2 regions of the Lysinibacillus sp. GW823-FHT02G10 genome follow, and region 1 is predicted to be linked to the other one. Evidence: predicted binding sites of a transcription regulator. Region 1 holds the regulator's gene; the other holds the start of a gene.
The links. The regulator NrdR, encoded in region 1, represses ribonucleotide reductase genes. The targets are predictions, from matches to a motif close to AACACNATATATNGTGTT.
Positions count from the first base shown of each region.

Region 2: AC1RFD_RS09530 (vitamin B12-dependent ribonucleotide reductase) is a predicted target of NrdR. The motif match lies at 12,174-12,191, and genes of this name have one in related genera.

Region 1 covers NZ_JBXAJI010000002.1:315,342-332,261, forward strand. The annotation lists gene AC1RFD_RS11470 (serine hydrolase domain-containing protein) at 1-450, shown strand, start outside; gene AC1RFD_RS11475 (M42 family metallopeptidase) at 862-1,950, opposite strand; gene AC1RFD_RS11480 (dUTP diphosphatase) at 2,045-2,530, opposite strand; gene AC1RFD_RS11485 (hypothetical protein) at 2,636-3,031, shown strand; gene AC1RFD_RS11490 (DUF1294 domain-containing protein) at 3,055-3,318, opposite strand; gene rplT (50S ribosomal protein L20) at 3,465-3,824, opposite strand; gene rpmI (50S ribosomal protein L35) at 3,882-4,082, opposite strand; gene infC (translation initiation factor IF-3) at 4,114-4,617, opposite strand; gene thrS (threonine--tRNA ligase) at 5,033-6,964, opposite strand; gene dnaI (primosomal protein DnaI) at 7,519-8,448, opposite strand; gene AC1RFD_RS11520 (replication initiation and membrane attachment family protein) at 8,476-9,840, opposite strand; gene nrdR (transcriptional regulator NrdR) at 9,857-10,327, opposite strand; gene AC1RFD_RS11530 (glyceraldehyde-3-phosphate dehydrogenase) at 10,515-11,537, opposite strand; gene coaE (dephospho-CoA kinase) at 11,741-12,337, opposite strand; gene mutM (bifunctional DNA-formamidopyrimidine glycosylase/DNA-(apurinic or apyrimidinic site) lyase) at 12,351-13,223, opposite strand; gene polA (DNA polymerase I) at 13,236-15,863, opposite strand; gene AC1RFD_RS11550 (hypothetical protein) at 15,868-16,020, opposite strand; gene AC1RFD_RS11555 (hypothetical protein) at 16,076-16,435, opposite strand; gene AC1RFD_RS11560 (hypothetical protein) at 16,716-16,920, opposite strand, start outside.
Region 2 covers NZ_JBXAJI010000001.1:1,828,062-1,844,981, reverse strand. The annotation lists gene AC1RFD_RS09570 (hypothetical protein) at 201-3,050, shown strand; gene AC1RFD_RS09565 (hypothetical protein) at 3,204-4,505, shown strand; gene AC1RFD_RS09560 (MFS transporter) at 4,806-6,026, shown strand; gene AC1RFD_RS09555 (M20 family metallopeptidase) at 6,046-7,461, shown strand; gene AC1RFD_RS09550 (glutaminase) at 7,531-8,496, shown strand; gene AC1RFD_RS09545 (amino acid permease) at 8,530-9,867, opposite strand; glycine riboswitch at 10,020-10,096, opposite strand; gene AC1RFD_RS09540 (rhodanese-like domain-containing protein) at 10,621-11,007, opposite strand; gene AC1RFD_RS09535 (lipoate--protein ligase family protein) at 11,220-12,050, shown strand; gene AC1RFD_RS09530 (vitamin B12-dependent ribonucleotide reductase) at 12,251-14,821, shown strand; gene AC1RFD_RS09525 (IS3 family transposase) at 15,234-15,386, shown strand; gene AC1RFD_RS09520 (S-layer homology domain-containing protein) at 15,474-16,920, opposite strand, start outside.

The sequences.
Region 1 (16,920 bases):
ATCGTAGAACCTTTAAATTTAACGAATACCTTTATTTCTATCCCCCCCTCTAAAGAAAATACCGTATTGAAGGGATATTCTGTTCGGGGACATAACAAGCCCCCACTTGAAATGAATGAATTTATGGCAGCTGGCGCTCTACGATCCACTGTTGATGATTTATTAAAATTTTTAAAAATACACATTGGCAATCAAAATTCAGGCTATCTATTAACACATCAAGCTACTCATACTATTTCAAAAGATGTAAGCATCGGATTAGGATGGGTACTTGAAGACGATATTATTTGGCATAACGGATCAACGAAAGGCTTCTCTAGTTATCTAGGATTTAATAAAAAACAGCAAACAGGTGTCGTGATTCTATCCAATTATCGATCCTCTATACTAGCAACAAACCCTCTTGAAATGGGGAAAAATATTCTACAGCTTTTGCAAAATTCTTTATAGCGAAAATGGGGTGTTTCTTGAATGGTATAAACGGGAATACCCTATTCTTCACAAGAACTACTTGTAGCTCCTATACATAGCTTGAAACCTGTCAACCTTTACTCATTCTTAATAGTTCTATGCTTGTTAAACGCTTCTAGAAGCTAGCAATGATTCTTGTCATAAGCTAACTTAACATGGGCTGTTGCTCAGCACAGCAACTATCAATTTACTTGCAGATATTTTCCATTAACCTACAAATTAATACTTCTCTATATTTTGATTTCTATAAGAGTCTTACTCACTAATAAGAATGGGACTTGTGTTTATAATTACTATTCATATTAGCAAGTCTAATTGTCTTGGAATGAGTAAAAAAGCCTCCTAACATTTTGTTAGAAGGCAAAATCATGCTATATCTATTTAGCAGTATCAGTCAAAAGTAATTTTATTGACTGCATCACGGTCTAATTTTTTAATGACTTCTACCATTAATTTAACGGCATTATCATAATCATCACGATGTAGGATACCTGCATGTGAATGAATATAGCGTGTTGCAATACCGATTGATAGTGCTGGTACACCATTTGCTGTTACGTGGATGGAGCCAGCATCTGTACCACCGCCAGCCATCGCTTCAAATTGATATGGAATATTGTGCTCATCTGCTACATCTAATACGAATTCACGTAAGCCACGATGTGAAACCATAGATGCATCATACACAACGATTTGAGGGCCTGCACCCATCTTACTCGTTGATTCTTTTGCTGTAACTCCAGGAGTATCTCCTGCTACACCTACGTCCACTGCAAATCCAATATCTGGTTGGATTTTATGTGTAGCAGTTTTTGCACCGCGAAGTCCAACTTCTTCTTGTACATTCCCTACAGAATAAAGAATATTAGGGTGCTTTTCATTTTGTAACGATTTCATAACATCAATCGCGATTGCACAGCCGATACGGTTATCCCAAGCTTTAGCTAATAGATACTTATCATTTTTCATTACATTAAATTCAAAGTACGGTGTTACCATATCGCCAGGACGTACGCCCCACTCAAGTACTTCATCTTTAGAAGCTGCACCAATATCAATAAACATATCTTTAATGTCTACTACCTTATTACGTACATCCGCAGGTAAAATATGAGGTGGCTTTGAACCAATAACCCCAATCACTTCATCGCCCTTACGTGTAGTAATCGTTACACGCTGTGCAAGCATAACTTGGCTCCACCAGCCACCCACTGTTTGGAATTTGATAAAGCCTTTGTCATCAATTTGTGTAACCATGAAGCCTACTTCATCTAAATGTCCTGCTACAACAATTTTAGGACCGTTTTCATCGCCAACTTTTTTAGCAATGACACTACCTAAGTTATCTGTTTCTACAGTATCTGCATATGGTGCAATGTATTTTTTCATGACCTCACGCGGTGCACGTTCATTACCTGCGATACCATTCGCATCTGTTAAATCTTTAAACATTTGTAATGTTGGATCTAGTTGTGTCATCCTTTTGCCTCCTACTTCTTGTATCTATTTTATTATACTTCGTTTACCGAAATATTCCTAGCTTAATCGTCTGAAAATTGGTGTATTTCTTAATTTAATAACCTGAACGCTGCCGATGATAATTTTCTTGATTTTTTTCAAGATAAGCACCAACTACATCCTCAAATGTAAAACCGAGATTATACGCTATTAATCCATAGTATTGCCAAATAGCTAAATAACGCTCCTCTGTAGGTTGATGAATAAATGCTAAAATAACACTTTGTGTTTCTAAAAAAGTAGCTGTTAAATCTTTGTTTTCTTCTACGAAAGGCCACATGTCAATCGATGTATAGCCCTTTAATAAGCCAAGAGATAAGATAAAATGAATCGAATCTACATATTCTTCTAAAATGACTTCACGTGCCGATGGTCCCTTTGTGCTCCAAAATTTAAAGCAACGTGTTTCATTAGCAAGCTCAGCTAGTTCCACTAGTAAGGCTAAGCCCTTTTCCTGAAACACATCTTGCTGAATATTTTGTGTTTGCTCGATAAAATCATCAAGCTCTTTTTGCATGGTAAACAATTGTTGTAAATTCATTTTTTTCTCCTAAATTTCTAAAAAATTTTTTATAAAAAGTGAAACTATTTGACCCTTCTAACCGTATAGGAAAGAATAACCTTTCTTCAAGGGGGAAATTTAAACATGTTGCCGTTACTAATTCGACTTGCTGTAATAGCGCTTATTATCTATGTATTTTACAAAGCGATTCGTTATATAACTGATCCTAAACGCAAACTTGATGAAGCCTATGAAAAAGGCCAGTATTATTTCTATGATGACGTTAAAAATGTCCGAAAAAATTTCTTTATTTCCTATAAGGGTGCTCTTTTTGAAGGTGAAAAATACCTAGGCACAACAGAGGATGCATTTGAGGTTGTAACCATTTTCGTTGGTGCGCGCGATGCTGCAACATTACAAGGCTTCAGCAAAAGCGACTTTGAATATTTGCAGCAAGAAATATTATTGAACTATCCAAGCGCCAAAATCAATTGGAAGCAGCCCATTGAACAGCTTATGCGAAACACATCCCCATCATGAGGATGTGTTTTAATTATTCTCATTTATGTCCAGAGCTGCACAATGATAAAAATTTGTATGGCTGCTAGTAGGGGAAAACCAAATGCAAAACGATTATGACGTGTTTTGTGGCGGAATAAATACATACCCAATACACCCCCAGCTGCCCCTCCTGCTATGGCTAGTGTAAATAATGTACGCTCTGCTATACGCCATTCATGATTCTTTGCGCGTGATTTATCCATCCCCATTAAAATGAGCAATACAATTGATACAATGCTCATATAAGCTAATAATGCTTGTCCCATTTCTTACTCCTTTAAAACCGTGATACTATTAATCTAACACAAAAAAGACTGATGGAAAAACCCATCAGTCTTTTTATTGCACTTATGATATTTTACACCTGTCGCTTAGCTTTCGGTGCAGAAATAATAGTGAATGTTGTCAGCTATTATTTAGCTACTGCTTTTTTAGCAGCGTCTGCTAATTGAGTGAATGCTGCAGCATCAGTTACTGCAAGGTCAGCTAACATTTTACGGTTAACTTCAATACCAGCAACTTTTAAACCGTGCATTAAACGGCTATAAGAAAGACCGTTCATACGAGCAGCTGCGTTGATACGAGTGATCCATAATTTACGGAAATCACGTTTTTTCTGACGACGGTCACGGTATGCATATTGACCTGATTTCATTACTGCTTGGTTAGCAACTTTGTATAATGTATGTTTTGAACCATAGTAACCTTTAGCTAATTTCAATACTTTTTTACGACGTTTGCGCGTCACTGTTCCGCCTTTTACGCGTGGCATATGAATTACCTCCTGCTTTTCATTAAAAAATGAATGTTAGTATTTTTTTGTAGTCAATTATTTCATGTAAACAAGTAAAGATTTGATGCGTTTGAAGTCACCAGATGATACGATGTTCGCTTTACGTAGGTGACGTTTTTGTTTCGTAGATTTGTTTGCGAATAAGTGGCTTCCATAAGCACGGTCGTATTTTAATTTACCTGAACCCGTTTTTTTGAAACGTTTCGCAGCTCCACGGTGAGTTTTCATTTTTGGCATGTCGAATTCCTCCTAAACTGTTCGTCTAATATTATTTCTCGTTCTTTGGTTGAAGAACTAAGAACATGCTTCGGCCTTCCATCTTCGGTTTTTGTTCTACCGTTGATACTTCAGCACAAGCTTCAGCAAAACGATCTAACACACGTTGACCAATCTCTTTGTGTGTGATCGCACGACCTTTGAAACGTAGGCTACATTTTACTTTATCGCCTTTTTCAAGGAATTTAATCGCATTACGTAACTTCGTTTGGAAATCATGCTCATCGATTGTTGGGCTCAAACGAACCTCTTTCATTACGATGACCTTTTGATTTTTACGAATTTCACGGTCTTTCTTTTGCTGTTCAAACTTAAATTTACCATAGTCCATGATACGAGCGACTGGCGGCTTGGCTTGAGGGGCCACAAGGACAAGATCCAAGTTTACACGAGCGGCGATTTCTAGCGCTTCATTACGTGTCTTTACACCAAGCTGGTCACCATTGTGATCGATTAATCGAAGTTCACGTGCGCGAATGCCTTCGTTTACATACATGTCTTTGCTAATAGTAATCCACCTCCAAGTAGTTGTCGCGAATACATGGTTTGGGCAAAGCCTTGCCCGGTTGAACGGTACATCCTCTCGTCATGTCCATAAAAAAAGGACGGACATTTTTGAAGATGTCCGCCCGCTATATGTGCATGCGCAAGTCTACGCAAAACAATTCAACGTGTCATACCTGTTCACAGCCTTTAAAGCGTTGTATCAGGTGAGAAGCGGGCAGCCTCTACTTCAACCACAAACTTTGTATTCATTAACCTTAATTATATTAGCATGTATATGATAAGCTGTCAAATATTTATTTTCTTATCAGTGCTAACATAACCAAAATGAAGCTATTCTATACAAATGCAAGATTTATTTTATACAGAAACCCTCACTTTGGCAAGCAAGGGTTTCTCGTTGAAGCTTATTTTGTAATTTCTGCTTTAATAGCTGCTAGGAAATCCTCAAAGCTAATTGTTTCGGAATCTTTCGAGCCATAACGTCGCACATTTACGCCATTTGCCTCTACCTCTTTATCCCCGATAACAAGCATATAAGGAATCTTTTTCATTTGTGCTTCACGGATTTTATAGCCTAATTTCTCTTCACGATCATCCATTTCGACACGTAAACCAGCCGCTGTAAGTTGCTCTTCAATTTGCTTTGCATAGTCGAAGTGAGCTTCATTCGATACTGGAATAACTTCAACTTGTACTGGTGCTAACCAAGTTGGGAATGCTCCTTTGTATTCTTCAATTAAGAAGGCAACAAAACGTTCCATTGTTGATACAACACCACGGTGGATAACAACTGGACGATGAGGCTTACCATCTTCCCCAACATAAGTTAGGTCGAAGCGTTCTGGTAATAAGAAGTCTAATTGAACTGTAGATAAAGTCTCTTCTTTACCAATCGCTGTTTTTACTTGAACGTCAAGTTTAGGACCATAGAATGCAGCCTCACCTTCCGCTTCAAAGTAGTCTAAGCCAAGTTCATCCATTGCTTCTTTTAGCATACTTTGTGCTTTTTCCCACATTGCATCATCATCGAAGTATTTCTCAGTATCTGCTGGGTCGCGATAAGATAAACGGAATGAGTAATCATTAAGATCGAAATCTTTATAAACCTCTAAAATTAACTGTACTACTTTTTGGAATTCCGCTTTAATTTGATCTGGGCGAACAAAAATATGGGCATCATTTAATGTCATCCCACGAACACGTTGTAAGCCTGAAACAGCCCCTGACATTTCGTAACGGTGCATTGTGCCAAGCTCTGCAATACGCAATGGTAGGTTACGATATGAATGCATGCTGTTTTTGTACACCATCATATGGTGAGGACAGTTCATTGGACGCATAATTAATGTTTCATTATCCATTTCCATTGGTGGGAAAATTGAATCTTGATAATGATCCCAGTGACCAGAAGTTTGATAAAGCTCTTTAGAACCTAATACTGGTGTATAAACGTGCTTATAGCCAAGTGATAATTCTTTATCGACAATATAACGTTCAATAACACGACGAATTGTTGCACCATTTGGTAACCAAAGTGGTAAACCTTGGCCAACCTTTTGGGAAGTTGTAAACAGTTCTAATTCTTTTCCGATTTTACGGTGATCACGTTCTTTTGCTTCTTCTAGCATTTGAAGGTGGTGTTTTAATTCCTCTTTTTTGAAGAACGCTGTACCATAAATACGTTGTAACATTTTGTTATCAGAGTTCCCTCTCCAGTAAGCACCCGCTAATGATAAAAGCTTGAATTCACGAAGTTTACCCGTAGATGGTACGTGGATACCACGGCAAAGATCAAAAAACTCGCCTTGATAATAAATAGATACTTGCTCATCTGCAGGAATGGCTTCAAGTAATTCTAATTTATACTCATCGCCAATTTCTTCATAAAGGGCTTGTGCTTCTGCACGGCTTACATTTTTGCGTTCTACCTCAAGGTTTTCAGCAATAATTTTCTTCATTTCTTTTTCAATGGCTGGTAGATCTTCAGCAGTGATTGGTGTTGGTGAGTCGATATCATAGTAGAAACCACCTTCAATTACTGGACCAATACCAAGCTTTACATCTGGGAATAGACGTTTAATAGCTTGCGCTGTTAAATGGGCAGTTGAGTGACGTAAAATTTCAAGTGCTGCCTCATCATCTTGTGTAATGATTGCAATTGTTGAATCCTCTTCAATTGGTGTTTTTAAATCTACTAACACACCATTAATTTTACCTGCATACGCTTTTTTCCGTAAGCCAGGGCTAATAGATAATGCTACGTCATCAGTTGATGTGCCTTTTGCAAATTCCTTTACAGCGCCATCTGGGAAAGTTAATTTAATCATTTCTGACATATCCTTTGCACTCCTTTGTTTTTGATAAATACATAATGCTTGATGATTGGCTGGAGCAATGTTTGTGTGACTCTACGGCTTGGTTTGAGCGGAGTCATTGCTTTTTTAAGCATTTCTCTGTTCAATCGGAGCGGCATCTTCATGTTTCTGAGCGGTTTCTTACTCTCTATGAGCGAATTTACCACTTTCGCGAGCGACTTATCTCCCTATATGAGCGGATCCACCACTATTTCAATGAAATCTAAGAAAAATAAAAAAAGCTCCATCCCTCACAAAAGGGACGAAGCGTATGCTCGTGGTTCCACCCTTCTTCCTTCCGACTTACATAAAGTCAGACGAAGCTCAAGGCTAGCTAACGGGCTAGGGACCGGCGAAAGATTATCCCTTTCGCTGCTCAGTAGGTAGTAAATAATGTGCCCATACTAGGAAGTTTTCAGCCGATGACTTCCCTCTCTAAAAGCTGATACACAAAATTCATGTCCTCATCAATGCATATTGATATTAAGTATATGAGTCAGTATACGCTCGATTGTCGAAAAATGCAACTATCAATGTTACATCCGACGATTTTTGCCTCGCATTTCGATCGGCACTGTTAGGGCTTTAATTCGCTCCATAATTCGTCCCGCTTTAACAACCTCAATATCACCTTTTTGTGACTGAGCTAAGTGATGCTCTAATTCTTCATAGTTAAAATTAGACGTAATAAAAGTTGGCAATTGCTCTGCCATCCGATAATGGAAAATAGTCCCCAATATTTCATCACGTGTCCAGGCAGTCATTGTCTCCGCACCTAAATCATCTAGCATTAAGACAGGAGCCTTTTTAATATAATCTATTTTCTCATTCAATGTATTATCGCCAATGGCATTTTTCATTTCTCGTAAAAATTCTGGAACGAAAACTACCACAGAGCGGATTTTAATAGATGCTAATTCATTGGCCAATGCACCAAGTACAAAGGATTTCCCTACACCAAATTTACCATATAGGTAAAAACCTTTTGCAGGTAATTGACCAGTTTCTTTTGTTATTTTAACAAATTGAGCTGCTTTTTGTGCAATCGCCACACGTGATTCATCATCAATACTTAAATCATGAATTGTTGCTTGTAGCACATCTTTTGGCATATGCATACTTGCAATCATATTCGCAACATCTCGGCGTTCTTCTTCCCTAATCTTTTGCTCACAGCGCACATAGTCCATTTCAATAGAATTCCGAACAACCCTTAATGTCGGGATGAATCCTTTTAAATAGTTTGTACAATGTTCGGTATTATCACACCCACAGCACTCAGTAGATTGACTAATAAACTCATGCAGTTTAGGTAAATTTCGCTCAACATTGTCATAGTTTAATTCATCTGCATGCTGCGCTAAAAATTCCTGCACATGCGGGTGCTCTAAAATTTCACGTCGCATGGCTTCATAGCGTTCTTGGAACGAGGGTACATTAATTGCTCGCTTTAGTGGTCCATTTATAGGTTCGATTACTGCTCACCTTCTTTACTATTCGCTTTTTCCTAGCATCTCTAATATTTTTTGTCGCTCTTTTTCAAAATCTATAGTACTAGAGGTAGATTCCTCTTGATTGTCATTTCGTTTATAGAACCATTCAGGCACTTTTTCTTCACGTTGATATCTTGAACGTCCTTTAGTCTGTTGACTCGTTTTATTGGACGTTTGCGGCTTGTTTTTCCAAGCTGTATATTTATCATGCTCTTGACGTGCAAGTTCCATTGCTTCCTTAGCGGTCTGGACATTTTTTCGTACCCAATGATCAGCAATCGTTTCCACATATTTTTTAGGGAGCTTCATATCTGTTGTTAGCATAACGTATTCTAACAATGCATTAACCACTCCAATTGGCATGCCATGTTGAACGATTAAATTTTCTGCAAGTTGGACTGAGGTTTGTAATGGTTCTTTACCATTATTTATATCTCTTAAAACTTGGACAGGTGCCGTTGTTTCTAAATAGTGTTGAAGTTCCTGATCCTTGGTTTTTTGTCCCGCTTCTGCTACTGGTAGAGGATCGGTGACACGGGCAAGTTTTGGCGGCTCCTTGGATACGGTTAATTTATAAAAATCAGCAGCAGCCTTTCGTAAACGTTCCTGAGAAATTCCTAAATCATCATCTAAAGCAAGTATGACTACTTTTTGCATATCAAGGGCTGTTAAATGATATAAAAATGCCAACTTGGCTATAGCTTCACGCACTTCAAATGTCAACAAATTGGAAGGTACCAATTGCTCAGACAAACCAGCTTGCAATAAATCAAAATCGAATTGCTCCAAATAAAAAGGATATACTTTTTGTTGTTTATCCTTATGACTCGTATCCACTTGTAAATCTGATGGGATATTGGCATGAACAGGCTTATAGACATCAATAAAAGCACGAGATACATCCTTAAACGCCGAGTCCTTTACAGGTGACATAAAGCGCTGACGTAAGTTGCGATAAGCCTGCTCTCCAATTTTACTAAACAAAAACATCGACAGCAGCGGGTCTTTCATAAAGCTATCTGCATCTAATGGGCGCTGTAGCTCATATAAAAAACTACGCTCACCAGCATTTTCTTTTTTCCATGTACGCAGCAAACCAATAGCTTCTAAAGCAATACGAGCCTCAAACACTTTACCAATTGGTAGCCCTAGCACATTCATTAAATAATAATGTGTCATTTGCTGCTTTGGCATTTGCTCTGCTTCTGCCCATAATGTTAAATAGAGGCTAACTGGCTCTGATCCTGTTAATGGTTGATAAAATAATGTAACTAATTGACGCTCTTGTGTAGAAAATGCATGAGGTAGACGAATGTCGAAAGGATCGCCAGGCTGCAATTCCTTATATAAATGAATCAACGTCATTCATCCTCTCTGTTTGCTATGATTTCTTCTCCGTTTGACGTTGAATAATGTCCTTTATTTCTTCAATAAAGACATTGATATCTTTAAACTGACGGTAGACCGACGCAAAACGCACATAGGCAACCTCATCAATTTTGGCTAGGCGGTCCATGACCATTTCGCCAACATCTTCTGAGCGTACTTCCGAATTTCCAATACGACGAAGATCTTTTTCAATGGACAGAACAAGTTCCTCCAGCACATCAAGTGCCACTGGGCGTTTTTCACAAGCACGAATAAGCCCACGAAGTACCTTCTCACGGCTAAACTCTTCTCGTGAACCTTCCTTTTTCACAACGACTAATGGTGTCTCTTCAATTTTTTCAAACGTTGTAAAACGGAAGCCACATGACTCACATTCACGACGTCTACGAATTTCTTTATTATCATCTACTGGCCTCGAATCCACAACACGCGTTCCGTTAAATTGGCAAGATGGACATCTCATATAATTACTCTCCTGGTTTACAACAATTTAATATATCTATTATAACAAATTTCCTACATGTAAGAAAAGTGCATTCACGTTTGTGGGCTCATGATAAATCTAAAGCACCTGAAGTACAAGAAAAGTTTCTGTAAAAAAAGAGCACATTGAAACCTTTTCGATTTCAATGTGCTATCTATAGAAATTATTACGCGTTTACCGTTTCTAAAGCATTTGCCACTTTTTTCACAAGGTCAACAACGCGTGCAGAGTAGCCCCACTCGTTATCATACCAAGCAAGTACTTTTACTTTGCGGTTGCCTAACACCATTGTAGAAAGTCCATCAACTGTTGAAGAATAAGTTGTTGTATTGTAATCAGAAGATACTAATGGCTCAACAGAGAAATTAAGGATACCCTTCATTGGACCTTCTGTTGCCGCTTTTACAAATGCTGCATTAACTGCATCAACTGTTACATCTGTATTTAAATCTACTACAAGGTCAACTAAAGATACGTTTGGTGTTGGAACACGAAGTGCCATACCATGAATTTTACCTTCTAATTCAGGTAACACTAATTTTAATGCTTTCGCTGCACCTGTAGATGTTGGGATAATGGATTGGGCGCATCCACGTGCACGACGTAGATCTTTATGCGGATTGTCTAAGTTCTTTTGGTCATTTGTATAAGCATGAACTGTTGTCATTAAACCATTCTCAATACCAAACGTGTCATTCAATACTTTTGCTACTGGCGCTAAGCAGTTTGTTGTACAAGAAGCATTTGAAATAACATCATGTTTCGCAATATCCAATTTGTCATCATTTACACCTAAAACAATTGTGACATCCTCGTTTTTACCTGGTGCTGTTAAAATTACTTTTTTCGCGCCAGCTGCTAAGTGCATCGCTGCTTTATCACGCTCATTAAATTTTCCTGTAGCTTCAATAACGATATCTACACCCATTGTAGACCAAGGTAATTTTAAAGGATCACGTTCACTAATAATTTGAACTCGTTTACCATTTACAACTAAAGCATCGCCTGCTGGTTCTACCGTACCTTCAAATGTTCCGTGATTTGTGTCATACTTAATCAAATGTGCTAACGTTTCTGCAGGATAGCTAGCGTTAATTGCAACGATGTTTAAATCTTGTTGTACGATAGCCTGGCGGAAAACCATACGTCCGATACGCCCGAAACCATTAATAGCAATTGATACTGTCATTTATAATATCCTCCTGTGAGTACATACTCAGATTAATTAATTATATACTTTATGGTGATTAGTATAACACAATTTCAAAAAAGATGAACATTATATATTGAGAATATAAAAGTTCTTATTTTCTGAAAAATTATTCTTTATTATGGCGTTTCCCCATAAAAAAATGCGTAGCAAGGTCGGCTTGCTACGCATTATAAAAGAACTCATGAAATAACATCCCAATAATGCAGGATTTTTTTTAATTGTTCTTCTGTACTTTCTATATTTTCATTATTATAAATGACCGCATGTGCACCCTTTTCTTTGACAGACATCGGCAGTTGAGAGTGCATACGTGCCAATGCATCTTCTTTAGATAAATTATTTCGTTCCATTAAACGTCGAAGCTGAACTTCTTCACTGACCGATACCACAATGATACGTTCCACAAAATGTTGAAGCTTACTCTCAAATAACAAAGGAATGTCCATCACAACATGTTCATGTCCTGCTTCTAAATAAGCATCACGCTGACGTAACATTTCTTTTCTGATTGCTGGATGCATGATATCATTTAACGTTTTGCGTTTGGCAGGCTCATGAAATATAATATCTCCCAGCATAGTTCGATTTAAATTGCCGTCCTCAAGCAAGATAGCTTGTCCGAAGCTTTCAGCAATCAATGCTAATGTCTCAGTTCCAGGTTCTACGACATCTCGTGCTACAACATCTGCATCAACAATCGGTAAACCCAGTTCGCTCATCATTTTAGCTACTGTACTTTTTCCACTTGCAATACTTCCTGTTAGTCCGATAATCATTGCTAAATCCCCTTTAATGTTGACAATTTGGGCAATAGACAGAGGTACGCCCTCCAATTGTCATTTGACTTGTTGCCGTTTCACATGCTGGACATACCTTTTTCCCATACATTTTTAATCGATTCTGCATACTCCCTGCTTCCCCATTAATATTCCGATAATCAGAAATAGTTGAACCACCCGCTTCAATGCTTTGACGTAGGACAGCAACAATCTCCTCAAATAATGCTCGCTTCCGCTTTTCACTAATGCGGCTCATTTTGCGTGCAGGGTGAATTTTCTGAGCAAACAATGCCTCTGTTGCATAAATATTGCCACAGCCCGAAATGACTTGCCCATCCATAATTACTTCTTTTACGGCTTTATTTTCATATTTCGGTAGCTTAGATTTTGTTATAAAAAAATCACATGCATGCTCATCAAATGGCTCTGGTGCCATTTTTGTCAATGGCGCATGATCTTCAATTTTTGTCAGAAAACGAAGTTCACCGAATCGACGAATATCCGAATAAATCAAGTATCCCCCATCTGCCATTTCAAATGTCGCATGGATATGCTTTTGAAATTTCGTCTCATTGATTTCTTCGGGTGAATTCACAACAAACCAAGCACCTGTCATCCCTAAGTGACTAACAAGAACATATGGAACATCATCCTTCAGCAAATGAAAGAAAATATATTTTGCTCTTCGTTCAATTTTGGTAATGGTCATCTGGGACAAAGTACTTTCAAATGCATCAGGCGCTGCTTGTTTGACAATACATTGTTTACCCTCACTAAAAGAGAAATGTACTCGTTCAGAAAGCTGAACCTGTTGAATGGTACGTCCTTCAACTGTTGGCTTCAATGCCTGGACGACACCCTCTACCTCTGGTAATTCAGGCATTTGAATCCCTCCTTATTTTGCCTCGTACCAAGTTGAGCCATGGTTAAAATCTACTTTAAGCGGTACAGCAAGCTCAATAGCGTTTTCCATGACTTCAGGTACAATTTTTTCGAGTAAGGCAATCTCTTCCTTTGGTGCCTCAAAGATTAGCTCATCGTGCACTTGAAGTAGCAGTTTTGCCTGCATCTTTTCTTTTTTCAATCGAGCATCCATATCAATCATTGCCTTTTTAATGATATCAGCTGCACTACCTTGAATTGGCGTATTCATCGCCGTACGCTCAGCAAAGCTTCTTAAATTAAAGTTTGAGCTTGTTATATCCGGTAAATAACGGCGTCTATTTAATATCGTTGTCACATAACCATTAAATTTTGCATTTTGTACAATGTCATCCATGTACTGTTTTACACCAGGGAAACTTGCGAAATACTTTTCAATAAAATTAGCCGCTTCCTTACGTGTAATATCTAAGTTTTGTGATAGACCATAATCACTAATACCGTAGACTATTCCAAAGTTAACAGCTTTCGCTGCGCGACGCATATTACTATCAACCTCATCTTCTGACACATGAAATACATCCATAGCTGTACGTGTATGAACGTCCATTCCTTCACGGAAAGCCTCAACAAGGTTTTTATCTTCTGACATATGTGCAAGAACGCGTAATTCAATTTGCGAATAGTCAGCAGAAAATAATATCCAATCCTCTTTTGAAGGTACAAAGGCTTGACGAATTTTGCGGCCCTCCTCTAAACGAATTGGGATGTTTTGTAAATTCGGATCTGTTGAGCTTAAACGCCCTGTTGCAGTTAAAGCTTGCTGGAAGCGCGTATGCACTTTACTATCTGATACATGAATCTCCTTTAGTAAGCCTTCAATATATGTGGATTGTAATTTTCCAAGTTGGCGATACAACAGAATATGTTCGATGATAGCATGCTCTGACTGTAATTTTTCTAGGACATCTGCAGCAGTTGAATAGCCTGTCTTAGTCTTTTTAATCACAGGTAGCCCTAGCTTATCGAATAGAATCACACCTAATTGTTTTGGTGAGTTAATATTAAAGGTTTCTCCAGCTTCTGCATAAATTTCTTGCTCAATTACTACAAGTTTATCATTAAGCTCTTGCCCCATTTTCTCTAACGTAGCGCGGTTAACCGTAATCCCTTCGCTTTCCATTTCACCTAAAATTCCTGCCAATGGTAGCTCTAGGTTTTTATAAAGATCGAATTGTTCATTTTCCTTTAATAAGGCTTCCAGTTTCGGCTGTAATGACCATACTGCAAAAGCTTTACGGCTAACATGCTGTGCAAGTTGGTCCAAATCAGGTATTGCACGCTTGGCACCTTTTCCATATACCGCTTCATCTGCTTGGACATCATAGTAGCCTAATTCCCTTGCAAGTGTTGCGATATCATCGCCACTTAATGCTGGATTATTAATATAAGAGGCAAGTAGCAAATCAAAGTCAACGCCAGCTAATTGAATTCCAGCTCGCTTTAATGATGCTTGAGCTGCCTTAGAATCGGACATATATTTTATTTTTGTGGCATCTTCTAGCCAACGACGGAGAATATCTGATTTTGCTGCTTTATCAAATGGAATATATTGCGTCTTTACGCCATCTGATAAGGCAATTCCCAGCTGCTGACAAGTATGATAGTGCTCGTTTTCAAGCTCTACATGCACAGCCATCACGTCTTTTAAATCCTCAGGTCGAACTTCCTGGACTAGGTCATAATCGAGAGGCGCCTGTTCTTCTTCTTGCACTGTAAAGTCACTTTTATCAAGCAGCGATTTAAAGCCAAGCTCACGCCACACATTGATTAATTCATCTTCTTTTGGCCCATTATATGCAAGATCAGCCAGTGAAATGGTGATTGGAGCATCCGTATAAATCGTTGCCAGCTTCTTACTCATGATGGCTTGCTCTTCATTAGCTACAAGCTTTTCCTTCATTTTAGAAGCTTTCAATGTATCCATTGCTTCATAAAGTGCTTCAACGGAGCCATGCTCTTTTAATAATTTTACAGCCGTTTTTTCCCCGACGCCTGGTACACCAGGAATATTATCGGAGGAATCCCCCATCAAGCCTTTCATATCAATAATTTGGAGCGGCGTTAACCCATACTTTTCCGCAATAAAGGCTGGTGTATTTTTCTCTATTTCCGTAATACCTTTTTTCGTTATATAAACGGTTACTTGCTCTGTCGCCAGCTGAGTTAAATCACGGTCTCCAGAAACGATGATAACATCCATATCCTGCGACGAAGCCTCTTTAGCAAGCGTTCCGATAATATCATCCGCTTCATATAACTCCTGCTCATATTGCTTAATACCATACGCATCAATGAGCTTTCGTAAATAAGGAAATTGCTCTGATAATTCTGGTGGTGTCTTTTGACGTCCTCCTTTATATTCTGTAAAGGTTTCATGGCGGAATGTTGTTTTCCCAGCATCAAAAGCAACCAATATTTTGGTTGGCTGTTCTTCCTCTAATATTCTTTGTAGCATTGTTGTAAAGCCGTATACAGCATTAGTATGAATGCCACTATCATTCGTTAGCAATGGCAACGCAAAAAACGCGCGATACGCTAAACTATTACCGTCCAATAATAGTAATTTTTCCTTGGTCATGATTTTATCCTCCTGCGTTGTCTTCTTCTTCTACTTTATCATAACAATACATTTCAAGTAAAAAAAGCAGGTGTCCACCCTCAAGGTTATCCATTATTTTTAATGGTTTATCCACCACTTTTAAGACTTTATCCGCTACTTTAGCATTCCTATTCATTCAAAAAAGCCAACCGCGCGCGCAGCGGTTGACTTGTTTAAAATATTTTAACTCCTTAACGCATATTACCTATAATAGATGAACGACTATCCTGCATTTTTTTCACAAAATTAGTCATTACATCAAAAGCCTCATTTCGTTTACTATTCATACTTTGTAAACGGAGCATATCCATTTGACCTTGCTGTGCATTCAAATCAGCTAGCTGTTGATTTCGTTGTTGAACATCCTCTAGTTGATCCTTAAGCTGATTTTCTAACAGCTGTGCTCGCTGTGATTGGACTGCTTGTAATGCTGATTCTAGATCCATGCCTTGAATATCAATTGGTTGAATTAGGCTATTAGCAGAGGATTGCCCTGCCCCACTAAATAATAATCCGACTGCTAAAGCACTTCCAAACACGACCTTTTTCATCTTTATTACCTCCTATTAAAATGAATCTTTGCTTATCATACATACTAAAGGTTAAAACTAGGTTAAAAAATTCAATATGGTATGTATGCATCTGCCTATCAAGTTTAGTCATTGACTATTCTCAATAACTTGACTGTACTACAGATTAAATAAGGGCAATACTGACAAATGTTAATAATTTACGTATTTACAAGGCATAAGACGTATTACATCCATTACTAAAAAGCAAAAACTTTCATTCAAGGACAAGTCTCCTGTAAATGAAAGTTCTTAATAGTTATTATTGATTTGAAGTACGATAAAAAACTTCTTCATAGATGACAGTTAATATAAATGCATTCATAAAAGCAAACACAAGAAATAACGGCATGCCGCCTAATTGTGGATATGTTAGCTCTTGATTAAATACCATTACTGTACTAATTTGTGCCAAAAAGAAGATTAAGCCAATTCCAACTTGCCAAATAGGACGCTTGACCTTTCTT
Region 2 (16,920 bases), on a different contig from region 1:
TACGAATGTGGGTTAGAAGGCTTTTGTTTGAAAAGTATTTATTTATAATCAAAAATGATAAAACGTTATCAAAAAAATATTATTTGTTAAATAGTAAATCAGGAAAAAATACACTTTTTAGAGTATTTACCTAATATTCAAGGAAATTATGGCCATATGACCGATATAATTCAGGAGAAGGATTGAGGAGGTCAATAGATTTGAATAAAAAATTATTTTTAACAGCAGCAGCTATTCCTGTTGCACTTATCGTTCCCACTGTAGCAGGTGCGGCCGAAACAGTTTCAGTCACTGGAGAAAATATTGTCAATGCAACATTAAAAGTAGAAAAATTACCAAATGATTCAATCGTCAATGCCTATCAATGGTATTATCTAGAGGAAATTACTGGTGAAGAGGGTTCAACAAATAAGCCCATCTCGGGAGCAACATCTATTTCCTTAAAAGTGCCTGTTGAAGCAGCTGGAAAAAGCATTTTTGTGGAAGCAACTACGACAGACGGTAAAAAATTTAAAAGTGCACCGCGCACTATTCAGCCATTAGAGCTCGATATCACCATTCCAACGTTAGAAGGTCAATCCGCTGGTTTTGTAGCACCTGGAGAAACAGTGAAAGTAGCTGGTATTACTGTAACTGATAAGAATGGTGCAAAATTGCAAAGTGATCAAATTACATATAGTTATCAATGGTTTTATAAATTAGGCGATAACTCCTTTACTATCATAGAGGGAGCTGCAGGTAGTACATATACGATTCCGAAGGATGCCATTGAAAAGGATATTAAAAATATTGCTGTCACTGTCAAAGCAAAAGTGGGTCTTTCTTTTGCGGAATCTAAACTATCTGATACCATCACAGTCTCTAAACAACCCACTGATACTTTAACGAAAGAGATTAAAGCTTTACTGGTCAATGATAATAAATACAATGTATCAAGTTTAGCAGAATTTAGTGCTAAAGTTGCGGAACTAGAAAAAAACTATCAATCCTTATCAGCGGCAGCTAAAGGTAATGTGTCTAATTATGATGTCTTAAAGCGAGCACTTGCTGATGTTGAATTAATAACTAAGTTAAATGAAAAATGGAGTAAAATAGAGACTAGTAATGAAAAAGAAATAAAGGAACTAGAAGAGGCTTATAATAAGCTAGATCTGTTACAGCGTAGCTTAGATGTAGATGAGACCCTATATACGAGCATTAAAAATCTATTAAACGAGCCAAATGATCTTGAAGAGATAAAAGAAGTCAGAAAACTCAATCAAGCTATTATTAATTTATTATCTTATGAAAATTCACTTGTGAAATATGTAGCTTCGGATGTTGATTCCTTACAAGCGAGCGTAAAGACAATCGAAGCAGATATTGAGAAATTATCACAAAGCTACCGAGCCGCTGTTCAAAACCAAGCAATTTTGTCTGAGGCTAAATCGGATATTAAAAAGGTCGAGCAATTCATTAAATCATTTGATAAATTAGCTACAAATAGTACGCCTAATAAACAAGTGACGACTGCTAAATCAATACGTACAGCCTATGAAAAATTAACGTATAAACAATTAAAATTAGTGCCAGATGTGTATGTGCAGCGTTTGACTACAGCAGAACGTGCAGAAGAAAGCCAAATTATAAATTTAAATAATGTCATAGATAGCTATATTAGTGATGATGTTTATCCGTTCAATCCGTCTGCTGGTTCATGGCAAAGTCATGTCAATAATGTTAATCAAATGATCAAGGAATATAAGAGCTTAACAAAAGCCTCCGCAGCACAAATTATTGGTTACGATAGTCTTGTTACTTTACAGAAAGATTTAAAAGCAGCTGAAAAAGTAATTAAAGATATGGATGCCTATCAAAAATTATCTGCAACAACTGGTGTAACGGAAAGTAAACTTAATTCAAGCTATACAGGTACTTTAAAAGCTTATAATAATCTTACAAATTTACAGCAATCACTTGTATATAATGCTGAAGAATTTTTACTAAACACGCCAAAGATTTCAGTTGATGGCAATGGTAAAGTGCCTACTGATAAAGCAGCAGCAGAGGCGTTAAAGGCGGATATAGCCAAATTTGCGGATGTTACGAAATATTCATTCAATCAATTAGAAACCGCTGTTAATACAGCTTCTGAATCCTATAAAAAATTGTCTTCAGCTGCAAGAAAATACGTGACAAATTATTATTTATTAACAGCAGCAAATAAGGATATTACAGGAGTAAAATCATTCTATAAAAAAATACAGACTGCTAGAGAAGAAACAGATGCTGCGAAAAAGGCTAAAAAAGTTGAAACAGTGCAAAAAGCTTATGCGAAATTACCTGCGAATCAGCAGCATTTAGCAAAAGAACAATATGAAGCTTTATTAAAAAATCAAAATATAGATGAAAATGCATCGAAAATTACACAGCTAAATAATGATATTGCCACAATTGTTTCCAATAATCTCTATGTCGTAACGATTGAACGTATTAAAAATCTTTCTACACAATATAGTAGCCTTAGTTCAAGTGAGAAAAAACTGATTACGAACTATGATATTTTAAAAACTGCGCTTGCAGACGTGAAAAAAGTGGAAAGCTTTATGAAGACCTATGAGAAATCCTTTGCTTCAAATCCAAGCACTGTGATCAAGGCATATGAAAAGCTTACATCTAAACAAGTGAGCCTGATTGATGCAGGAACTAGACAATTGATCATTGATAAGCAAAAAGGACAACAACAAACGAATGAAAATGCATTGTCATTAATTGAATCCATCAATTCACTTCTTGTAAAAGGTGAATATATCAATGGTTTACAGGAGAAAGTAAGTGAAATCCGTAAAGCCTATGATGCTCTGAGTGATGCTGATAAGAAGGTTGTTAAAAATTATTCGAAGCTCACGCAAGCAGAGGGTGATTTGAAGAAGGTTGAAGAGGTGCATGCTATATACGAACCAGCAGGGAGCAGTAATGATGCTGCACGTAAAGCATGGCAAACAGCCTATGGAAAGCTCTCTAAAAGATTAGAGTTACTCTATACAAACATGTATCCAACCGAGCAATAATTGTTACTTCCAGATGGCCTCGAACAGTTTTCGAGGCTTTTCTTTATACATAAGATTTGTCTAGTAATTTGATTGTCCGCTATACTATGTACAACAAAGGAAGAAATTTTTTACATAAAGATTGTAGTTTCACAAAGAAGGTAGGAACAAAAGATGTATAAAATAGGTGTTGTTGGTCCCATTCAATCCGTTGAAAGAATTATTGCCTTAGCACGAGAAATCGAACAGGATATGGAATTTATTCCGTATATATATGAAGTGGCGACAGAAACAAAGCATCTTGTGGAGACACATAATCAGGCTGTCGATTTCTGGTTGTTTTCTGGTTACATCCCTTATAAGCTTGCCAGTCAAACGAATGTATCCAAAGATAAATTGACCCATATTATTTTTTCCGAAGCGGCTATTTATCGGGGTTTTTTAGAGCAATCCTATCAGCAAAAAAAGTTTATAGAAAATGTTAGTATCGATATTATTCCTTCGCCTTCTCAAATGGCTTCAGAAAGTCTTGCAGAGATTCAGCATAATGTCCATCATATGTATTTAAAGGAATTTGATGTCGCTATTGATCCACAAGAGCTATTTGATTTCCACTATAGTCTTTGGCAGGCGGGCAAAATTGATTTTGCGATTACTTGTTATCCCTCTGTTGATGAAGAGCTGAAGAAACGAGGCGTTCCATCATATTGGGTTTCCCCGACAAAAACAGAAATTTATCATACAGTTCAGCTTTTTACAGAGAAGATCAAAACGTCCTACTATAAAGAGACACAAATTGGTGCAGTCATGCTTGAAATTAAGGACTTTGATTCATTAAAAGAGCGCATGAAGCAAGGCTATCGTATTCAATATTTAGAATTGCGTACGAAGGAAAATCTACTACAGCTCTGTGAACAGATTGATGGCTCTCTTATTGAAGAGGGGAATGGTAAATATACGATCTTTAGTACAAGAGGTGCGATTGAAGGGCAAATACGATTTTTACAGGAAAAAATGTATCAGTTGTCGATTGAAATGGAGACGAAGGTGACAGCGGGCATTGGCTTTGCTCAAACAGTGTTCAATGCTGAGTTACATGCTCACCGAGGACTAAGACAGACGAAGGAAAACGAGGCTATTGACATCGTGATGATACAGGATGATGGCACCATTATTGAATCGGTAGGGAATGTAGAAGAGCTATCCTATTCCTACCGAGCAGAAGACCCTTATATTTTAGAAAAACTAAAAAAAGGGAATATTAGTATTAAAACCTATATGAAAATCCATGCACTTGTACAAAAAATGCATTGGAAGCATTTTACGACAAAGGATTTAGCGACACAACTGCAAATGAGCGAGAGAAATGCCCAACGAATCGTAGCAGATTTATGTAATGTAGATTTAGCGAGAATTTGTGGGGAAGAATTGCAGCATACTCGAGGCAGACCTATTAAAATGTATCAACTTGTCTAAAAACAAAAATGTCCCAAACCAATAAATGGTGTGGGACATTTTTTTATGCTTTTTGAAGCCTTAAATACTGATAAATTAATGAATTTAGCGGTTATTTAGGTAAATAATATAGATTTACGAAGACGATTATCTATTAGAAATTTTCAAAAAAATATTGTCTTTTTATTGAACTTTGATTATTATACGAATATATAACGAAAATGTCGGTATATAAAAGGGGATTTACGGACAAGGGGGCAAGCATATTCAAGAATAGTCGTGGCAATAAAGAGAGGATTTCTATATATGGGAGGGATATGAATGACAACAAATGAAATAACGAAGAAATCTAGAAATGTCATCCTTGCACTTTTATTTTTAGGCTGGTCTTTAGGGAATTTAGATCGCTATATTATGAACTATGCAGTAGTCTCGATTACAGGGGATTTGCAACTGGATGCATCTTCAACGGGTATTATTTTAAGCGCTTTCTTTTTAGGCTATGCCATTATGCAAATACCGGGTGGCTGGCTTGCCGATAAGTTTGGCGCAAAACGAGTTTTATTAATGGCTGTTATCACGTGGTCTATTTTTACGGGCCTAACGGCTATTGCTTGGTCTTTAACAGCAATGATTGTGATTCGCTTCTTATTTGGCATTGGTGAGGGTGGTTTTCAGCCATCAAGCTCTAAAATTATTGCTACGATTTTCCCAAAAGAGGAAAGAGGTAGAGCGATGTCCATCATGCTTACTTCTGGTGGCATTGTTTCACTCATCGTCCCTTTGCTAGCTGCTTATTTATTAGGAACGATTGGCTGGCGCATGATGTTTATCATCATTGGGGCCATTGGGGCAATAATTGCCTTTATATATTGGAAATACATTCAACTCCCGAAAGATGAGGCAGCTACAGCTGGAACAGAAAATACTACGAACAAAGTGAATTTTAAAGAGTTACTGAAAACACCCCTAATGTGGAATTTAATCATTGCTTATTTTTGTATTTATGCAGTGAACTGGGGATTAGTTTCTTGGATTCCAACATATCTTCAAAAAAATCGAGGCTTGGATTTAATGTCCATTGGTTGGGCGCAAACAATACCTGCGATTACAACGATAATTGGTGTATATGGTAGTGGCTATATCATTGATAAGCTACCAAAAGGTATGGAGAAAGTGTTAGGCTCCATCTCCTGCGCAGTCATTGGTCTTTTATTGTATTTAATGTTTACTGCCAAAACAGTGACGTTATTTATTGGTTACCAAACAGTCGTTTCGATATTTATTGCGTTTGTCATTACATTACTACCTGTTATTGTACTCAAGAAATTACCTTCTTCTATCACAGGTTCTGCAATGGGGATTGCCAATACAGGGGGACAATTAGCAGGGTTTGTTACACCGATGGCAATTGGATTTATGGTGGATGCCTTTAATGGCTCCTTTGATGCAGCCTTTTGGATGTTAATTGGCTTTGCGCTTATCTGTATTGTGTCGCTTGTCACACTAAACGACCAAAAAGGAACATTGTTAAAAGCATAATGAAATTGGAGGGACAAATATGAGTTATCATGAGAAAATTTCAATGTTAATTGAAGCAAAACAGCAAGCTACAGTAGCATTAAGCGATGCAATTTGGGCTGTACCCGAGCTTCATTTTCAAGAAAAGAAATCGATGGAATATATGAAACAGGCACTAGAAAAAGAGGGTTTTCAAACACAAGTCGGTGTTGCGGGTCTTGAAACAGCGCTTGTTGGAACTTATGGTTCTGGCAAGCCTGTAATTGCCTTTTTAGGTGAATATGATGCGCTTCCAGGCTTGAGTCAAAAAGGTGGGGCGACACAACATGAGCCTCTTGTGGATGGTGGAAGCGGACATGGCTGTGGTCATAACTTATTAGGTACTGGCGCATTCGCAGCTGCTGTTGCTGTAAAGGATTATTTAGAGCAAAATCATCAGTCAGCAACAATCCGTTTTTACGGTTGCCCTGCAGAGGAGAATGGATCTGGTAAAGCTTATATGGCAAAGGCTGGCCTTTTTGATGATGTTGATATCGCGATCTCTTGGCATCCAGGTACGTTTTCGACTGTGATGACGTGTAGTTCTCTAGCAAACTATGCCGCAACGTTTAAGTTTACGGGCAAAAGTGCTCATGCCGCAGCTGCACCACATCTTGGACGAAGTGCTTTAGATGCTGTTGAGCTTATGAATGTTGGGGTAAACTACTTACGAGAACACATCATTCCAGAAGCGCGTGTGCATTATGCCATTACTAATTCTGGTGGAACTTCGCCAAATGTAGTTCAACCATATGCAGAGGTAACGTATCTAGTTAGGGCACCTAAAAAGCAGCAAGTACAGGAAATTTATCAACGCGTTGAGAACATTGCAAAGGGTGCCACAATGATGACAGGGACGTCAGTGGACATCGAGTTTGAAGGTGCTGCTTCGAATCTTATTACAAATAAAACACTTTATGATGTGATGTATCAACAAATACTTGAAATTGGTATGCCAGACTATACAATAGAGGATGAACAGTATGCGCAGGCTATTTTCAATACGTTTACACCAGAAGTACAAGCAGCTTCATTAGTAGGCTTACGTAAAGAAGATGCCAAGCTATTACAAGGAAAAGTGATTGCTGATCATGTTCCAGGCATGCTACCTGAATTTATTATGGGTGGCTCTACAGATGTTGGAGATGTTAGCTGGAACGTACCAACCGTACAGTGTACAACTGTATGCATGGCATTAGGGACACCATTACATACATGGCAGGTAGTGTCTCAGGGAGTGACCCCAATAGCGCATAAAGGAATGCTACAGGCTGCTAAAATTATGGCTTGTACAGCCTTAGCGTTGCTGGATAATCCTCTATACATTGAAAAAGCGAAAAAGGAATGGCAAGAACGTCTAGATGGTGAAACATATCAATCTTTAATTCCAGAGGGAACACAGCCACCTAAGCGCTAACAGGATAGAGTCTTCATAGGAGAACTATGAAGGCTCTGTTTTTGCCTCATTTTGAAAGGAGAACGCGACATGTCAACACAACCCAATCATCAGCATCATCTTCTAGCACAGTGGGTATCACAGTATCGTGCAGCTACCAAAGAAGGGCAATGTGCTAATTATATCCCTGCTTTAGCCAAAAAAGATCCTAATCAATTAGCTGTGGCGATTGTTGGGACTGAAGGCCACGAAATCAAAGCGGGAGATACCGAAGAACTATTTACCCTTCAAAGCGTTTCCAAGGTTATTACCTTTATTTTAGCCTGTATGGATCGAGGCTTACCATATGTTTTAGAAAGAGTAGATGTTGAACCAACAGGAGATACCTTTAACTCAATTATTCGCTTAGAAAGTCATCAGCCAGGTAAACCCTTTAACCCGATGATTAATGCTGGGGCTATTACGGTATCCTCCATGTTGGCTGGTCATTCTCCACAAGAGAAGGTCACAAAGATTCTACAATTTTTAGAACAAATCATAGGCAAGCAATTGAGTATCAATGAAGAAGTATTCCAGTCAGAGTGGCAAACGGCTAATCGTAATCGAGCATTGGCCTACTACTTAATGGATTCAGGGTTTTTAGATTGTCCAGTAGAGGCGGCGCTTGAGGTTTATTTGAAGCAATGTGCAATTGAAGTCAATGTATCAGATTTAGCCATGATTGGCCTAGTTATTGCGAATGATGGCTATCACCCACTGTTAAAGAAACAGCTATTCCCAAAACAAGTGGCAAAATTAGCGAAGGCTTTGATGGTAACGTGTGGTATGTACAATGCCTCAGGGAAGTTTGCAGCATTTATTGGTCTCCCTGCCAAAAGTGGTGTATCAGGTGCGATTCTTGCGGCTGTTCCAGGACATGCAGGCCTACACTCGCCGTTTCCTACTGGCTGTGGTATCGGAATTTACGGCCCAGCGATTGATTCAATAGGAAACAGTGTTGCAGGTGTACAGTTGCTGAAACAGCTAGCAACAGAATGGGATATGACTATTTTTTAATAAGTGAAGATGATTTCAGCGCTTAGTCTGAAGTCATCTTTTTTTCATTTTATAAATAATAAATAAAACGATAAACCAAATTGGTGTTAACAGCAGTGCTGTACGCGTAGCCTCAGAAATAAACATCACTATTAATAAAAAGGCGAAAAACGCAAGCACAACGTAGTTGATAAAAGGTGTCAGTGGTGCTTTGAAGATTGAAGCTTCATGTAAAGCACGTTTTTTTCGTTTGTAGATAATGTGCGAAATGATGATAATGCTCCACACCCATATAAAACAAATTGCACTAATCGTCGTCACAACACTAAAGGCGTTCTCTGGCATCAACTTACTTAACAGAGCACCAGCTGATACAACAATAGTAGAAATAACGAGTGCATTACTTGGTACACTGTTTTTGTTGAGTTTGGCGAATGCTGGAGATGCCTGTTTATTGTTACCAAGATTATAGAGCATCCGACTTGTGGAGAATAACCCACTGTTACCTGCTGAAGCCGCTGAAGTAAGCACAACAAAATTTATAATACCAGCAGCAATCGGTATACCTGCTAATGTAAACACTTGGACAAAGGGGCTGCTTGAAGCAGACATCTCATACCATGGGTTAATACATAAAATGACAAATAATGCCCCTACATAGAAAAGTAAAATGCGAAATGGAATTTTATTAATGGCAGAAGGAATATTTTTTTGAGGATCTGCTGTTTCAGCTGCTGAAACCCCCACTAATTCCACACCAACAAATGCAAAGACAACCATTTGGAAGGCCATTAAAAAGCCGTATATTCCATTTGGGAACATGCCTCCATGTGCCCACAGGTTTTCAACTGATACTGTTCCTGAGCTAGTTTGGAAGCCAGTTACTAGCATAATAAGACCAATAATAATAAGTGCTACAATTGTAATAACTTTAATAATAGCGAACCAAAATTCTAGCTCACCAAAAAGCTTAACAGTTAATAGATTTAGTAGTAATAACAATACGAGGCAACCAATGGCTGGCACCCATTGTGGGATATCAAACCAATATTGTGTATAAACCCCCACCGCAATAATGTCTGCCATCGCCGTCATAATCCAACAGAACCAGTATGTCCAACCTGTGATATAACCTGCCCAAGGCCCTATGTATTCGGATGCGAAATCCGTAAATGAAGTGTAGCCTGCATTGGATAGTAACAATTCACCTAAGGCACGCATCACAAAAAATAGCGCTGTCCCTACAATTAAGTAGGCTAGGATGATCGAAGGCCCTGCTAAGGCAATAGCTTTTCCAGAGCCTAAAAATAAACCAGTCCCAATTGTTCCACCAATGGCAATAAGCTGTACATGGCGATTTTTTAAATCTCGTTTTAATTGTTGCTGTTCCACGTTAATCCCCCTCAAAGATGCATAAAAAACTATGACTGGAAAAATAAAAAGAGACTAGTTGTGACACTAGTCTCGGAAAAACGTCAGAATAACAAATACCATTTATTCGCAGATGTCTACATGAAATGGTGTAGCATCGCTTATAAAAGCTGTATTACTCCTCTGTCCTTTTGCCTGAGATAGTGAACCCTTCGGCGACGCAATGTGCGCTCTCTCCAGAACTGCTCCTGCTATAGTTTGATCCATAGCATTCATAGCTTATTAACTTGATAATCAATTATTATTGTAAGATATTATACATCCTAACAGTGCTTCTAAAATTATTCAACAATAAATTTTAACTATTTTCAGAAAAATAGAAGAATAGGGTTCGTAACTGGCATATCTCTAACGAAAAATAGTATTTTTGGTCATACAAAGTGTTTCGTGAAGGAGTTTTTAAATATGAGGTGGTTTATTGGAAGATTGCTCAACGTAGCTTTCGAAGTGCTCAAACATAAGTGAAAACCGCTCCAAAAAGACATCAAAGCGCTCATTTTTATGAGGATCCGACTCAAGTAGCGAACTCGTTCAAAGTAGATTTTGTATCAAATAAGGGGACTATAATGCGTTTTGTTGCTTTACTTTTTTATTTTAATGACATGAAGCTCGTACAGCATCATTTGAAATAGATATAATATAGTAGAAACTCTGAATTTTTTAAAAAAGAAGCCGTCTCATAGTACTTTGAGACGACTTTTTTTGATGAGAGCATTAATATTTTTTTGCTTTTATTTTACCTGTCCAAGTTTTGAAACCACCTTGAAGTTGGTAAATTTGGTTGTACCCACGTTTTTTAAGAAATAGTGCAGCACGTGAGCTACGGCCTGTATTTTGACAGTATAGATATACTGGTAAATCTGGGCGGATTTCTTTATAACGTTGACGTAGTGTTGTCGAAGGCACATTTCGTGCACCAAGAATGTGACCAGCATCAAATTCTTTTTGCTCACGAACATCGATCAGCTGGGCTTTACGATAGCCTTCTATGAATTGCTCTTGTGTTAGGTTGGTTACGGCTTTTTTGAGTCGTAGTGCATTAATTCCGATATATGCAATTGTGACTACTAAAACGACACCGATTGTGATAAGTATGTCCAAGATTTTCTTACCCCTTTCTATCTTCTCTATTATTATAAAAGATGCGCTAGCGATAGTCCAATGAGTTTGATAAAATTAACTAGGTTGTAGCGAATTCGCTTTTTTCGTTACACAAGCAATCGTTCGCAAGTTGAACTGTAGTATAATATTCGTTAAAGTTGACCCACAGGTGGGGCCTGATGGATCATTTTATATTTGTAGGAGATGAGCATATGACAACTTGGTATTTTTTAAATTCAGGGAAATGTAGTCCTTCTTTTAATATGGCACTAGATGAAGCCTTACTTGATTGGCATAGTGAGGGGTTAATTCCACCAGTAATTCGTTTCTACGAGTGGGAGCCTGCGACATTATCCATTGGTTATTTTCAACAAGCTAAGAGAGATATTAATTTAGATGCTGTGCGTGAACAAGGCTTAGGTTTTGTACGTCGACCAACTGGTGGACGAGCTGTCCTACATGAACATGAGCTAACTTATAGTGTCATTGTGACGGAAAGCTATCCGAATATGCCAGAATCTGTGACAGAGGCATATCGTGTGTTAAGTGAGGGAATTTTGCAAGGTTTCCATAACCTAGGTATGGATGCCTATTTTAGTGTACCTGATACAGAGGAGAAAAGAGCGGACCTGAAGAGTCCAAAAAGTGCTGTTTGCTTTGATGCACCAAGTTGGTATGAACTTGTCGTAGAAGGGAAAAAAATAGCTGGAAGTGCTCAAACACGTCAAAAGGGTGTCATTTTACAGCATGGCGCCATTTTATTAGATTTGGATCAAGAGAAATTATTATCCGTATTTAATTTCTCCAGTGAAGAAGCGAAGAATCGTATGCGTAGAAAGCTACCAGAAAAGGCTGTTGCCATCAACAGTCTTGTAAAAGAGCCAGTGACAGTTGAACAATGTGTGACAGCTTTTAGAGATGGCTTTGCAAAATCGTTGCAAATTGAATTAAAACCATTTACACTTTCTGAGGAGCAATTAGAATATGTCCAAGCTTTAGAAGAAAAAAAATATGCTTCAGATGAGTGGAACTTTAAAAAGTAAAAAATGGTATGAAAAAAATATTTTTTAACGTTCAATCCTAGTCATAACAAGTAGTTCTGAATCTATTAAAAAAAGCAAGAGTTGAATTAAAAAACTATATATAGTATCTTTTTTAAAGACATATACACAATATGTAGTGTTTAACGACACAAGATATTGTGTATTTATTTTGTAATGAAGAAAACAAGGGAGGCTAAACGATGGTACTCACAAATCATCAACCCGAAGTAAACAATCAATTTGAACAGTTAAACAAAGATATTGAACAATTCCCGCAGGTACACCCCGTAACATCTGATATGCATATTACACACAAAGGTGTATCAAGACTTGTCATGATCGATCGCTATTCGTTTAAAGACACAGAAAAGAAAACATTGAAAGCCGGCGACTTTGTTGTATTAACGGTAAAAGCTGATCCGAAATTTCCTGCACGTGGTTTAGGGACAATTCAAAAATTGGACATGTCTACAAAAACAGCAGAGATTTTAATTGAAGAGGATTATCGTAGCGCATTAGACGATCCACAAGAGCAAGAAACGGGTGTGATTACGCGTTCAATTGACGTGTTAGAAAAGCCTCTTGAGATATTTTATGAACAGATTGCAAAACGAAACGCAACAGGCCTTGCTGCTGTTGAAAAAACACCAGAAAAACGCCAAGAATGGTTTGAAAAATTTTATGAGCAATTAGTATCCTTGAAATTCATTCCAGCTGGACGAGTGATTTATGGAGCTGGATCTGAAACTGATGTAACCTTCTTTAACTGTTACGTGATGCCATTTGTCGCTGACTCTCGTGAAGGTATCAGTGATCACCGTAAGCAAGTTATGGAGATTATGAGCCGTGGTGGAGGTGTTGGAACAAATGGTTCAACATTACGCCCACGCAACACATTAGCTCGTGGTGTAAACGGTAAATCATCTGGTTCTGTCTCCTGGTTAGATGACATTGCTAAATTGACACATCTAGTGGAGCAAGGTGGATCACGTCGTGGCGCACAAATGATTATGCTAGCAGATTGGCATCCAGATATTGTGGAGTTTATTATTTCCAAAATGCAAAATCCACGTATTCTGCGTTACCTGATCGAAAATACAACGGATGAAACAATTATCCGTCTAGCCAAAGAAAAATTAAACTTCAAGCCACTTTCTATGCAAGAAGAAGCGATGTATCAAGGCATCGTGAATTATAAAAACATTGAAGGCTTAGGTGGATTTGATACAGCTATCATTCGTGAGGCTGAAAATAAATTACGTGATGGCGGCACGTACACTGTTCATAACCCAGAGTTTTTAACAGGTGCCAACATTTCTGTGACATTAACAAAAGAATTTATGGAAGCAGTTGAAAAAGATGCTGACTTCGAGCTTCGTTTCCCAGCCGTTGAAGAATATACAAAGGAAGAAATGAGCGTTTACAACACGAAATGGCATGAAGTTGGTGATGTTCGTGAATGGGAGAAAATGGGCTATAAAGTCCGCACATACCGTACAATTAAAGCAAAAGAGTTATGGAATTTAATTAATGTATGTGCAACATACTCGGCAGAGCCAGGTATTTTCTTCATTGACAACGCCAATGACATGACAAATGCAAAGGCATACGGTCAAAGTGTTGTAGCGACGAACCCATGTGGTGAGCAACCACTTGCACCATATTCTGTGTGTAACTTAGCTGCTGTGAATTTAGCACAGTTTGCGAATAAAGAAAATCAATCAGTTGATTACGAAGCACTACGTGAAACAGTTCGTGTTGGTGTTCGTATGCAGGATAATGTGATTGATGCGACACCTTACTTCTTAGAAGAAAACCGTGTACAAGCTCTTGGTGAACGTCGTGTCGGATTAGGTGTTATGGGCTTAGCCGATTTGCTGATTTACTGTGAAAAAGAATACGGTTCAGAAGCAGGTAATGCGTTAGTCGATGAAATCTTTAAAACAATCGCTGAAACTGCGTATGAGGCGTCTACAGAGCTTGCGAAAGAGCGTGGTAGCTTCCCATTCTTAGTAGGTGCTACAGACGAAGAAACAGCTCGTTTACGTAAAGCCTTTACAGAGACAGGCTTTATGCAAAAAATGCCTGCTCATATCAAAGAGCAAATTTTAGCGACTGGAATCCGTAACTCACATTTATTAACGGTGGCACCAACAGGGTCAACAGGAACAATGGTAGGGGTAGCAACAGGTCTTGAGCCATACTTCTCCTTCACGTACTATCGTTCTGGTCGTCTAGGTAAATTCATTGAAGTAAAAGCTGAAATTGTCCAAGAATATTTGAACCGTCATCCAGAAGTAAATGAGCAAGAGCTTCCAGAATGGTTCGTTACAGCAATGGAGCTAAAACCAGAAGCGCATGCGGATGTGCAATGTATTATTCAAAAATGGATCGATTCATCTATTTCTAAAACTGTAAACGCACCAAAAGGCTATACAGTACAGCAAGTTGAAAAAGTGTACGAGCGACTATATAAAGGTGGCGCTAAGGGTGGTACGGTCTATGTTGACGGTAGCCGTGATTCACAAGTACTTACACTAAAAGCAGAAGAAAATGATATGGATCAACTTTCATTTGAAGAGGAATTGGTTGAAGAACATACAAAACGTCCAGTCGTATTAGTAGATACGATTCAAGCGTTAGAGTCAACAACTGTTATTGGCTCAGACGTTGGGAATACATGCCCAGTATGCCGTAAAGGCACAGTCGAAGAAATGGGCGGCTGTAATACATGTACAAACTGTGGCGCACAGTTGAAATGCGGTCTGTAATTAATATTTTAAATTAATTTGTTGTGGCTTTGAAATAAAGTTGCGATCTATATAATGGCAATGAAATACCTCTTTAGATATTTTATCTAGAGGGGTATTTTTCATGTCTAACACAAACAGAACATCTAAAATTATAATTGGCTGTATAACAAGAAGAATTTTTTGAGGTGCAAATTACTTCAATTAGGCGACTCTTGTTGAGTTGTAGGGGAATGTTAGTACAATAAAAAGAAGTGTTGTTAGATACATTAAATAAACTAAATGAAATGATTTTGTGCAGCAATTCATTCAAGCCAGGGGTGGCACTATCAACATCATTGGTGATAACATTCAAGCAAAATAAGATTTTCCTAAGCATGTCTGTAAAGCAACGTGTGCAGACAATGCGGCCATGGAGAACTTCTTTGGCTAAATGTATTACAGAGAAGAATTGATCTCCGACGAAGCGTTTAAGAAGAAAATAGAAAAGTATATCGATTACTATAATAATGATCGAATTAAACAAAAATTGGCCGGCATGAGTTCAGTAAAATACCGAACTTATGCCAGCCAATTAGCTGCATAAATAAAACTCTAACTTTAAGGGGTCACTACCAATACAAGCGATCTAACATTTTTCTTTTTTGTCTCAGCCTCTTGTATTTGGCTTTTTCTATTCTGAAAGCTGTTCTTTTCCAACTGTATCTTTTATATAAGAGTGAGAGTTTGCGGCTTCTTCAATTTCCTTGAATGCCCAATGTGTTGCTTTGACATCTGGGAAGCTTGGTTTTGTCACACCGTTTAATGGACCACGTTCAAACATGCGGTTCATCATTACGACTACTTGTGCACGTGTTAAAGCAACATTTGGTGCAAAGCTTCCATTCTCAAGGCCATTGATGAGGCCTGCAGTACGGTTTGCTTCAATAATCCACTGTGCCCAATGGCCTTCAGTATCCTTGAACGTAATTGCCACACCTTCTTCAACATAAAGCTGTTTATAGTTGGCTACGACTGCCGCCATTTCAGCACGTGTGATGTTGGCATTTGTATGGAAGTTACCATTGTTATCACCATTCATAATGCCCTGTTCTTTTACAAAGGCAATTGCTCCTGCAGCACTATGGTTTTTGGCTACATCTTTAAACGGTGCTTTCTTTAATGCTTGTCCTTCTGTATAGCCTAAAATACGAGCCATCATGATCGCTACTTGTGCGCGTGTAACATTCTTATCAGGACCAAATGTGCCGTTGGGGAATCCTTTAATATAAGCTTCATGCTCGCTTACCTCTGGCTTTTCAAATTGAATAATGGTAAACGTACTAAATTTATCTACAGTGAAGCGTAGACCAAGCTCACCCTTTGCCATTGTGACGACTTTAGGAAAGACCACTTTTTTCTCACCATCTGAGTGTTCAATAAAGACGGCTAGTTGCTCTAAGAATCTTTGACGTGCTACTGCTTCTGTTGGTACCTTTACATCTCTTAGTGGTAGTGTTACTTGTACTGGACGACTTGGCATATTCGTTTCTATTGTCATTGGACGAGCTACCACACCCCAATCGTTACTTTGTAGTGTCTCTCGGACAACTTTTTCTACTTTAGCGCGTTCTTCAATCGCTTGACGCTCGCTTTCTTTCTTTACTGGTACTAAACGGAAGTAGAAGTTATCGTCAAGGCCTTCCATTGAGCTTTGTGGAATTGCAATATGACCATTTACTGTTGAAATTTCTAGTGATAAACCATTGTCACGTAATGTTTGTAGAGATTGCTTTGGTATTTCTACTGTTACTTTATCCACTTCATCATTCACATCAGGAATGACGATACGTGCAATGTTATTGCCAATTTGTTTTGCTTTTTCTACAGTTTCTAATGCTTGCGATGGTGTGAAGTTGACGAAGTCTGTCATTTCACCATTGGCATGTTTAGTGCGTTCAATTTCCACTGTTGTTTTTTCAAGTGGATGGTTACCATCAATTTCTAATGCTACTTGGATTTTCGTTGTTGTCGAGCTTGGATTAGTTGTTGCAGGGATAGAATTTGGCGTCCATGTATCACCATTGCTACTTGATTTTTGAACCGTAAAATTAATTTTATATGTTTTTGTTGTAAATCCA